Regions from separate parts of the Klebsiella quasipneumoniae subsp. quasipneumoniae genome, predicted to be linked through region 1. Evidence: predicted binding sites of a transcription regulator. Region 1 holds the regulator's gene; each other region holds the start of a gene.

What was found. The regulator Fur, encoded in region 1, represses iron uptake genes when iron is present. The targets are predictions, from matches to a motif close to ATAATAATGAGAACNACTATCAA.
Region 2: the regulator Fur is predicted to act here: its motif matches at 1,158-1,180, upstream of fepD (Fe(3+)-siderophore ABC transporter permease).
Region 3: the regulator Fur is predicted to act here: its motif matches at 1,599-1,621, upstream of feoA (ferrous iron transporter A).

Annotation. Positions count from the first base shown of each region.
Region 1 is NZ_CP084876.1:3,722,474-3,725,748, reverse strand. It holds gene tcuA (FAD-dependent tricarballylate dehydrogenase TcuA) at 1-436, opposite strand, end outside; gene tcuR (tricarballylate utilization LysR family transcriptional regulator TcuR) at 534-1,460, opposite strand; gene fur (ferric iron uptake transcriptional regulator) at 1,588-2,040, opposite strand; gene fldA (flavodoxin FldA) at 2,332-2,862, opposite strand; gene ybfE (LexA regulated protein) at 3,014-3,275, opposite strand, start outside.
Region 2 is NZ_CP084876.1:3,829,351-3,832,625, reverse strand. It holds gene fepG (iron-enterobactin ABC transporter permease) at 1-137, opposite strand, end outside; gene fepD (Fe(3+)-siderophore ABC transporter permease) at 134-1,141, opposite strand; gene entS (enterobactin transporter EntS) at 1,254-2,495, shown strand; gene fepB (Fe2+-enterobactin ABC transporter substrate-binding protein) at 2,754-3,275, opposite strand, start outside.
Region 3 is NZ_CP084876.1:384,855-388,129, forward strand. It holds gene feoB (Fe(2+) transporter permease subunit FeoB) at 1-1,237, opposite strand, end outside; gene feoA (ferrous iron transporter A) at 1,266-1,493, opposite strand; gene LGM20_RS01775 (Tex family protein) at 1,912-3,275, opposite strand, start outside.

The DNA.
Region 1 (3,275 bases):
GGATCTGCACCCCCATCCGCTCTGCGCTGCGGTAATAGGCATTGACCAGCGCTTTGCCGCCGCCCATAAAAAAGGCGTTGGTGCGGGCCACGTGCAGGGCGCCGGAGAGCGGCGGCTGAAAGTTAACCCCGTGCTGACGCATCCAGTCCCGGCACTGTGACGAGGTGCGGATCACCAGCCGGGCCAGCGCTTCGTTGGTGTTCCCTTCGGTGACGCGCAGCAGATCCTGCCAGTACTCCTCTTCCGGATAGCTGTCGACCAGCACGTCCTGCGGCGCATCGTGCATACAGCGCAGGTTACGCGTGTGCTGCGAATTGCCGCCTCGCCACTCCCGCGGCGCCGCCTCCAGCAGCAGCACCGAGGCGCCGGCTTCCCGGGCGGTTAAGGCGGCGCATAGCGCGGCATTGCCGCCGCCAATGACCAGTACATCCACCATTATCGGCTCCCTTACAATTTAATGGATTGTTAAATTTGTAATGGGAATGTAGGCGGTAACGGCGACGGGGCGCTATGGCGTAACGCTAAAGAGGGGTTTAGTTAACGTAAAGGGTGGCGCCTGGCCAGCGATCGGACTCCACCAGCTGGCGCATGACTTTGCTTAGTATGACCCGTGCCGCAAGGCCTGCCGGGGTGAGCTCATCATCCGACAGGCTGACCAGAAAGTTGGGGCGGCTGAGGACCGGATTAGCGATGCCGATCACCCTCAGCGCCTGATGGTCGAGATGGGAAATAGCGGCCCCGGGCTGCAGAGTGGCGCCCAGTCCGCTGCGCACGGCCTGCATCAGCAGGGCCAGACCGTCAATGTCCGCCACCACCTCAACGCTGAGGCTGTGCTGCTGGCAAACCGCCTCCAGCCTGCCGCGCAGGCCGTGGCCCTGGCTTGGCATAATCAGCGGCAGGGTGGTGAGCTGGTCAGGGGAAACAGGGTCATCCGGCAGCGAGGCCAACAGCGCATGGGTGCCAATCAGGAACAGGCGCTCTTCGAGCACCGGTCTGGCGCTCCAGCGCAGGATCTTCTCCTGCTGGAAGACGATGGCTAAATCCAGCTGGCGGGTGTTGATCATCCGCTCCAGATTCCCGGAGAGGCTTTCCACCAGGTGCAGGCGGACGTCGGGGTAGCTCTCGCGCATCGCGTTGATGAACGGTACGCCAAGAACGGAGGCGGTGCTGGGGGCCATGCCGACGCTGACGTGGCCCGACAGCCGCGCCTCGCGGGCGGCGAGGATGGCATCATCGGCATGACGCAGCGCCAGCTGCGCCTGTGAGTAGAAAGCGAGGCCCGCGCTGGTGGGCGTCACGCCGCGAGAGGTTCGCTGCAGGAGGCGAATGGACAGCTCATTTTCCAGACGCGCGATCTGCTGGCTGAGCGCCGAGACGCCGATATTCAGATCGAGCGCGGCGCGGCCCATGCTGCCGGTTTCAACAATGCGCGTAAAATAGCGTAGCTGGCGAAGTTCCATATCAACTCTCCGGACAAAGCGGGGACTCGCGAGGGTCGCCGCCGGGACGTGAGCGGGAAGCGCGGCAGAAGCGCCCATAAAAAAGCCAACCGGCTGGTTGGCTTTTCAGAGCAGGCGAAGCAGGGAATTACTTTTCCACTGCGTCGTGGGCGTGTTCGTCCTCGCGGCAATCACCTTCCGCACAGTGACCGTACAGATACAGACTGTGGTTGGTCAGGCGGATGCCGTGACGGGAAGCGATTTCACGCTGGCGCGCTTCGATAGAGTCATCACTGAATTCGATCACTTTGCCGCAGTCGAGGCAGATCAGGTGATCGTGGTGATGCTGCTGGGTCAGTTCGAAAACGGATTTACCGCCTTCAAAATTATGACGAGTCACGATACCGGCGTCATCAAACTGGTTGAGGACGCGGTAAACGGTCGCCAGACCAATCTCTTCGCCCATGTCGATCAGGCGTTTATATAAGTCTTCCGCACTGACATGATGGTTATCCGGTTCCTGCAGCACTTCAAGGATTTTCAGTCGAGGAAGTGTGACTTTCAGGCCAGCCTTCTTTAATGCGGTATTGTTGTCAGTCATGCGGAATCTGTCCTGTTGCTAAACGATCTACTTCCTTCAACGGAAGTCATACAGAAATTAACCCGACGTAATGCGTCTCATTATAGAACTGCCACTGGTAAATGAAAACTGCAAGCATCGGGCCTGGTTTGCTGTCAAAAACGAGGCACCAGCTACAAACTGCGTCACGTGCCTCGTAGAATCAGAGGACATTGTACAGATATGTGATTAAAAGTTAAAAACTTGTAGCTATTAGTTTGATTGCTTTTGTCTATTAATACGACGCAACTCAACGATTGCGCCGCTTAATTATCAGGCGTTTTTGATTTCTTCGAGGTGCAGCTCTTCAGCCACCTGCTTCACCCACTTCTCAACGCGCTCGTTGGTCAGTTCCGGCTGACGGTCTTCATCAATGGCGAGGCCGACGAAGTGGTCGTCATCCGCCAGGCCTTTGGAGGCCTCGAAGTGATAGCCGGCAGTCGGCCAGTGGCCAACGATGGTCGCGCCGCGCGGCTCAATGATGTCGCGGATGGTGCCCAGCGCATCGCAGAAGTACTCTGCGTAGTCTTCCTGGTCGCCGCAGCCGAACAGCGCCACCAGCTTGCCGTTAAAGTCGATCTCTTCCAGCGTCGGGAAGAAGTCGTCCCAGTCACACTGGGCTTCACCGTAGTACCAGGTCGGGATGCCGAGCAGCAGGATGTCGTGGGCTTCCAGATCTTCTTTGCTGCTTTTGGCAATGTCGTGAACATCAGCAACATCTTTACCAAGCTGCTTTTGAATCATTTTTGCAATATTTTCGGTGTTGCCGGTGTCGCTGCCAAAAAAGATGCCGATGATTGCCATGAGTAAAATAACCTCTTGAAACTTAAATGATGTGGTAGGGACGCGATGCCCACAGATAACGGCAATCATAGCAGAACAGGCAAGGACGCGGAAACAGCAATCACGCCCGACTGCACACTCTGCTACATGAATGCGGATTTTTCGCGGAAAGTTAGACTTTTCCCTGGCTGCGCAGGGCGGTTAATTGCGTCATCAGCATCTCTTCGATGAGATCGCTGCGGCTCATATTACGCGCTTCCGCCAGTTCGTTAAGGGCATCGACCGCGTCGGCGTTGAGCTTTAGCTCCACGCGCTTCAGCCCGCGCACTTTATCGCGTTTCAGCTGATTACGTTTGTTGATGCGCAGTTGTTCATCGCGCGACAGCGGATTGGTTTTTGGTCTTCCCGGGCGACGCTCGTTTGCGAACAAATCT
Region 2 (3,275 bases), 110 kb from region 1:
TCGCCGAACAGGGCGGAGAAGACCTGGTCAATCGTTAGCGGCACCGGGCCTTGCGCCAGCCCGAGCAGGGAAATCAACAGGCTGGCGGCCAACAGCAGCAGACAGCTGGCTATCAGGCGGCGGGACGGGGCAATCACAGGCCACCTCCGCGCGGCTGGCGCCGCACCAGCCAGATCAGCACCGGCGCGCCGAGAAAGGCGCTCACCACCGATACCCGCAGTTCGCCGGGCACCAGCAGGCGGCCAATCACGTCGGCAAACAGCAGCAGGGCCGGGGTGGCCAGCAGGGTGACCGGCAGCGACCAGCGATGATCGGCCCCCACCAGCCAGCGGGCCATATGCGGCATCATCAGGCCGATAAAGGCGATCGGGCCGACCACGGCGGTAGCGCTGCCGCACAGGACGGTAATCACAATCAGGCCGATCAGCTGGGTGCGGGCGACGCGGCTGCCGAGGGCGGTGGCGGTATCGTTGCCGAGGCTCAGGCTGTTAAGCGCCCGGCTCAGCAGCAGGGCGGCGATCCCCGCCATCGCCACCGGCAGCAGGACAATTTTCAGGGTTTGCAGGGTGCGGATATCCAGCGAACCGGCCTGCCAGAAGCGCAGCTGATCGTAGACGTCCGGGTTGAGCAGGGCGATGCCGTTGGACAGCCCCTCCAGTACCGCCGCGAGGGCGACCCCGGCGAGGGTGAGGCGCACCGGGCTCAGCTGGCCGCCACCCTGGCTGCCGGTGAAGGCCACCAGCAGCGAGGCGCAGAGCGCGCCGCAAAACGCCAGCAGCAGCTGCTCCTGCGGGGAGGTGATCCCGAACAGCGCCGCGCCGAGGACGATGGCGAAGCTGGCGCCGGAGTTGACCCCCAGCAGGCCGGGGTCGGCCAGCGGGTTACGGGTGAGCGTTTGCATCAGCGCGCCGGCGAGGCCGAGGGCGACGCCGGCCAGCAGACCGGCCAGGGTGCGCGGCAGGCGCGCGTCCAGCACGATGGTGCAGTCGGCGCTTTGACAGGTTCCGCTAAAGGCGGTGAATACCGTGCCGATCGGCAACGATTTGGCGCCGATGGTCAGGCTAAGCGCGGCGGCTAAGGCGAGTAACAGCAACAATCCGGGCACGGCGACAGAGCGTACCGCGGTCGTAGAAAACGACATAACTGACATCCCTGATATGATAATGATAGTAATTATCGTTATCGATTTTATTCAGCTATGGTAGCATGACCCACAGTAAAAAGGGTATTAAAAATAACGACAAGGCGCTGTAATGAACCGACAATCCTGGCTGCTCAACCTCAGCCTGCTGAAAACTCACCCGGCGTTTCGCGCCGTTTTTATCGCTCGCTTTATCTCTATTCTGTCGCTTGGCCTGCTGGGTGTGGCCATCCCGGTGCAGATCCAGATGATGACCCATTCGACCTGGCAGGTCGGGTTGTCGGTGACGCTGACCGGCGCGTCGATGTTTATTGGCCTGATGGTGGGGGGCGTACTGGCCGACCGCTATGAGCGCAAACGCCTGATCCTGCTGGCGCGCGGCACCTGCGGCGTGGGCTTTGTCGGCCTGTGTCTGAACGCCCTGCTGCCGGAGCCGTCGCTGGCGGCGATCTACCTGCTGGGGATCTGGGATGGGTTCTTCGCCTCGTTGGGGGTGACCGCGCTGCTGGCGGCGACGCCGGCGCTGGTGGGGCGGGAAAATCTGATGCAGGCCGGGGCCATCACTATGCTCACGGTGCGCCTGGGCTCGGTGATTTCGCCGATGATCGGCGGCCTGCTGCTGGCCTCCGGCGGCGTGGCCTGGAATTTCGGCCTGGCGGCGGCGGGGACCTTTATCACCACCTTAACCCTGCTGCGTCTGCCACAGCTGCCGCCGCCTCCGCGGCCGCGCGAGCATCCGCTGCGTTCCCTGCTGGCGGGGCTGACCTTCCTCTGCCAGAGTCCGCTTATCGGCGGGATTGCGCTGCTCGGCGGCCTGCTGACCATGGCCAGCGCGGTGCGGGTGCTCTATCCGGCGCTGGCCGGGAGCTGGCAGATGTCGGCAGGGCAGATTGGCCTGCTGTACGCCGCGATTCCGCTCGGCGCGGCGCTGGGGGCGTTGACCAGCGGCCAGCTGGCCCAGACCGTGCGGCCGGGTGCGCTGATGCTGGCGACGACGGTGTGCTCCTTTGTCGCCATTGCGCTGTTCAGCCTGATGCCGCACTGGGCGTTGGGCGCGCTGTGCCTGGCGCTGTTTGGCTGGCTGAGCGCTATTAGCTCGCTGCTGCAGTACACCCTGATCCAGACCCAGACGCCGGAACATATGCTCGGGCGAATTAACGGTCTGTGGACCGCGCAGAACGTTACCGGCGACGCCATCGGCGCGGCGCTGCTCGGCGGGTTAGGGGCGGTGATGACGCCGGTCGCTTCCGCCAGCGCCAGCGGCTGGGCGCTGGCCCTCGTCGGCGTGCTGCTGGTGGGGCTGCTACGCGAGCTGCGCCGTTTCCAGCGCCCGGAAATAGTCAACGAAAGCTGAGTACGGTGCGATTGCCCGGTGGCGGCTACGCCTTACCGGGCCTACGGTACCGGGGCCTCGGGCGTTGTAGGCCGGGCAAGCGCCGCGCCGCCCGGCAAGGTGTTCCGACCGCGTACCCGTCCTGATGCCCGGTGGCGGCTACGCCTTACCGGGCCGAAGGTCTGGCCTGGAGGGCGCAAGCATTGTAGGCCGGTGCAAGCGTAGCGCCGCCCGGCAAAGCGTTCAGGCCGCGTACCCGTCCCGATGGCACGGCCCGCATTAGCCGAACAGGCTGGAGAGACGCTGGAGCACCAGCAGGGCGCTGTAGTAGTCAAGACGGAAGGTCTCGGTGCCCAGCGGGTAAACGCGTTTGCCTTCGACCGCCGGGAGATGCGCCAGCAGCGGGTTGGCGTAAATGGCATCGACATCTTTCTGGTCGCCGGCGAACAGGAACAGGCTCTGGCCGTTCAGACCTGCCGCCAGATTCTCCCCGCCCAGCTGCACGATATCGTGGCGTTTGCCTTGACTATGGCTGGCGGGCAGGCCGCCCGGCAGCGTCGCCAGGCTAAAGCCCAGCTGTTCGAGCATCTGCCCCTGGGCCGATTCCGGCGTCCAGATATTGGCGCTGTGCGCGGCGGCGGTATAGACGAGGGCGGTGACCGGCTGCGGCGGCAGCTTCATTTTTTCTTTTAACGAAACGAGCTGTTTATTGAAGTCGGCGATGCGCGCGCTGGCCTGCTGCTCATGGCCGGTGATCTGCCCCAACTGGGTAAGCAGCGTTTGCCAGCTTTTATCGTCATA
Region 3 (3,275 bases), 2.0 Mb from region 1:
TGCGGGCGCCCATCACCGACGGCACGTTGCAACCGAAACCGACAATCAACGGGACAAAGGATTTCCCCGGCAGGCCGAGAGCTTGCATCAGGCGGTCCATGACAAAGGCGGCGCGCGCCATGTAGCCGGAGTCCTCGAGGAAGGAGAGGAACAGATACATCATGCCGATCTGCGGCACCAGCGGCAGTACGGTGTTGATACCGCCGCCGATCCCCTGGGCGAGGAAGACGGTCAGCCAGTCCGGGAAGTGCAGGGTGTAACCCAGCCATTGAATACCGTGAATAAAGACCGCGACCGAGCCGGCGTCGAAAATCGGCTGCAGCGCGCCGCCGATGTTGATGGCCAGCAGGAACATCAGGTACATAACAAAGAGAAAAATCGGCAACCCGAGGAAGCGGTTGAGGATCACTTTGTCCATCGCCGCGGTGAAGCGGCTTGGCTCGGCGGTCAGGGTGTTACTGACGGCGTCGCAAATGGCGGCGATGGTCTGATAGCGCGCGTCAGCGATATGCAGAGCCGGGTCGTCGATCTCGTCGCTGAGATTCGCCAGGGCGATATCCAGTTTATCGGCGGCGTCGCCGGCATAGGCCCGGCTGTAGATGTCGCCCTCCAGCATCTGCAGACCGAGCCAGCGCCGCTGCCGGGCCGGGATCTGCGCTGACATCTGCTGCGCCAGCAGGTCGGCTTCGCGCAGCAGCGGCTGTGGATAGTGGACCAGCTCGATATCGCTGTTCGCCTGATGACGGTCGAGGGCAATCTTCAGCGCTTCGATCCCGCGTCCGCGGGTCGAAACCAGCGGAATGACCGGGCAGCCGAGGCGTGCGGCGAGGGCATCGATATCGATACGCACCTGCTGCTTTTCGGCAATATCCAGCATGTTCAGCGCCACGACGCAGGGGATCCCCAGCTCGAGCAGCTGCAGCGTCAAATAGAGGTTTCGCTCGAGGTTGGAGGCGTCGACCACGTTAATCAGCATGTCGGCGTCGCCGCTGAGGATGTAGTGGCAGGCGATCTGCTCGTCCAGCGAGGTTTGCGAAGAGATGGTGGTCAGAGAGTAGGTTCCCGGGAGGTCGACCAGCGTGACCTGGTGGTCAGTGGTGGCGAACACGCCCTCTTTACGCTCAACGGTGACCCCGGCCCAGTTGCCTACGCGCTGGCGGGCGCCGGTCAGCTGATTAAACAGGGTAGTCTTGCCGGAATTAGGATTACCAATTAAACCAACGGTTAATTTTTTCATATTTCAAACTCTTGTGCCGGGTCAGCCGTTATTGTGCAACCGCTTCCAGTTCGATTAAGGCGAGATCTTTTTTGCGTAATACCAGACTGACGCGTCGGGTTTCAATATGAACAGGATCGCCGAGCGGCGCCACGCGCACCACATGAAAAGAGGATCCGGGCAGCATGCCGAGGGAGAGCAATTTCTGACGGTATGCTGGGCTAATATCGCGGGAAAATCCGGTAATTTTCCACGCACTATCAGGTGTGAATTGCATAGGGCCTACTTGTCTATCGCTAACCGAAGAAGAATTTTCCGGACGCCTGGAGGCAGTTGCGCCGGGGACCGTAGCCAACGAAAAAGAAAAAACATTCTGCAAGCGATGATAATGAGAATGGTTTTTATCATCAATACATATGATGCGCTTTATGCCATTTTTAAAGTGAAATTCACCTTTTTATTGATATGCCGCAAAGTCCGCCTGTGATCGAAAATATTCGAAATATTATTTCGTCGCTCTAATGTTTAATTAAGGTTTCTTAAGTTAACGAAATGAAAATATTAATTTCGCTATCTGCCCGGCGCGGAATAAATGCAGGTTATCAGAAATAACTGAGAGCCATTTGCGCGAAAAGGCGGCTATAGGTCAGTGACAATGAAAAGGAAAACTGCCCCTGAAAAGGGGCAGGGAGGGATTAGCGTTTTTTACCCATCGCCGCGGCGAGGGCATCCATCATCGCGCTGTTGCCGGCAGGCTGCGCGTCGCGACCGCGGGGTTTGGCGGCTTTCGCGGCCGGGCGATTGCCCTGCGGGCGATCCTGACCGCCGCCGCGGCGGGCGTTGCTGTCGCCCGGCTGCTCGTCGAGACGCATGGTCAGGGCGATACGCTTACGCGGCAGATCGACTTCCATGACCTTGACCTTCACGATGTCGCCCGCTTTCACCACCGTATGCGGGTCTTCAACGAACTTGTTCGAAAGGGAAGAGATATGCACCAGGCCGTCCTGGTGAACGCCGATATCAACAAACGCGCCGAAGTTGGTGACGTTGGTCACCGCGCCTTCGAGGATCATCCCCGGCAGCAGGTCGTTCATAGTCTCCACGCCGTCGGCGAACTGAGCGGTTTTGAACTCAGGACGCGGGTCGCGGCCCGGTTTTTCCAGCTCTTTGATGATGTCGGTAACGGTCGGTACGCCGAACTTCTCATCGGTGAAATCGACGGCTTTCAGGTTCCGTAGCTCGCTGCTGTTGCCCATCAGATCTTTCAGCGCCTGCTGAGTGGCGGCCAGAATGCGCTCGACCACCGGATAGGCTTCCGGGTGAACGGTGGAGGCGTCCAGCGGGTTGTCGCCGTGGTTGATACGCAGGAAGCCGGCGCACTGTTCAAAGGCTTTCGGCCCCAGACGGCTGACCTTCAGCAGCTGCTGACGGTTCTGGAACTGGCCGTTCTCGTCGCGCCAGGCGACGATGTTCTGCGCCATCATGCGGGTCAGGCCGGCAACGCGGGTCAGCAGCGGCACGGAGGCGGTGTTCAGGTCAACGCCGACGGCGTTCACGCAGTCTTCCACCACCGCGTCCAGCTTACGCGCCAGCTGGGTCTGGCTGACATCATGCTGATACTGACCGACGCCGATGGATTTCGGGTCGATTTTCACCAGCTCGGCCAGAGGATCCTGCAGACGGCGGGCGATGGAGACCGCGCCGCGCAGCGACACGTCGAGGTCCGGGAACTCCTGCGCCGCCAGCTCGGAGGCGGAGTAAACGGAAGCCCCGGCTTCGCTGACGATCACCTTCTGGGCGGTGACCTTCGGGAACTGCTTCTGCACGTCGAGGAAGAAACGCTCGGTTTCACGCGAGGCGGTACCGTTGCCGATGGCCACCAGCTCAACGTTGTATTTCTCACACAGCGCGGCGACGGCGACGGCCGCTTTGGCGGCCTGGCCGGTGTGGGGGTAAATGGTATCCGTCGCCACCAGTTTGCCGGTACCGTCAACCACGGCCACTTTCACCCCGGTGCGCAGACCCGGGTCAAGGCCCATGGTGGCGCGCAGCCCGGCGG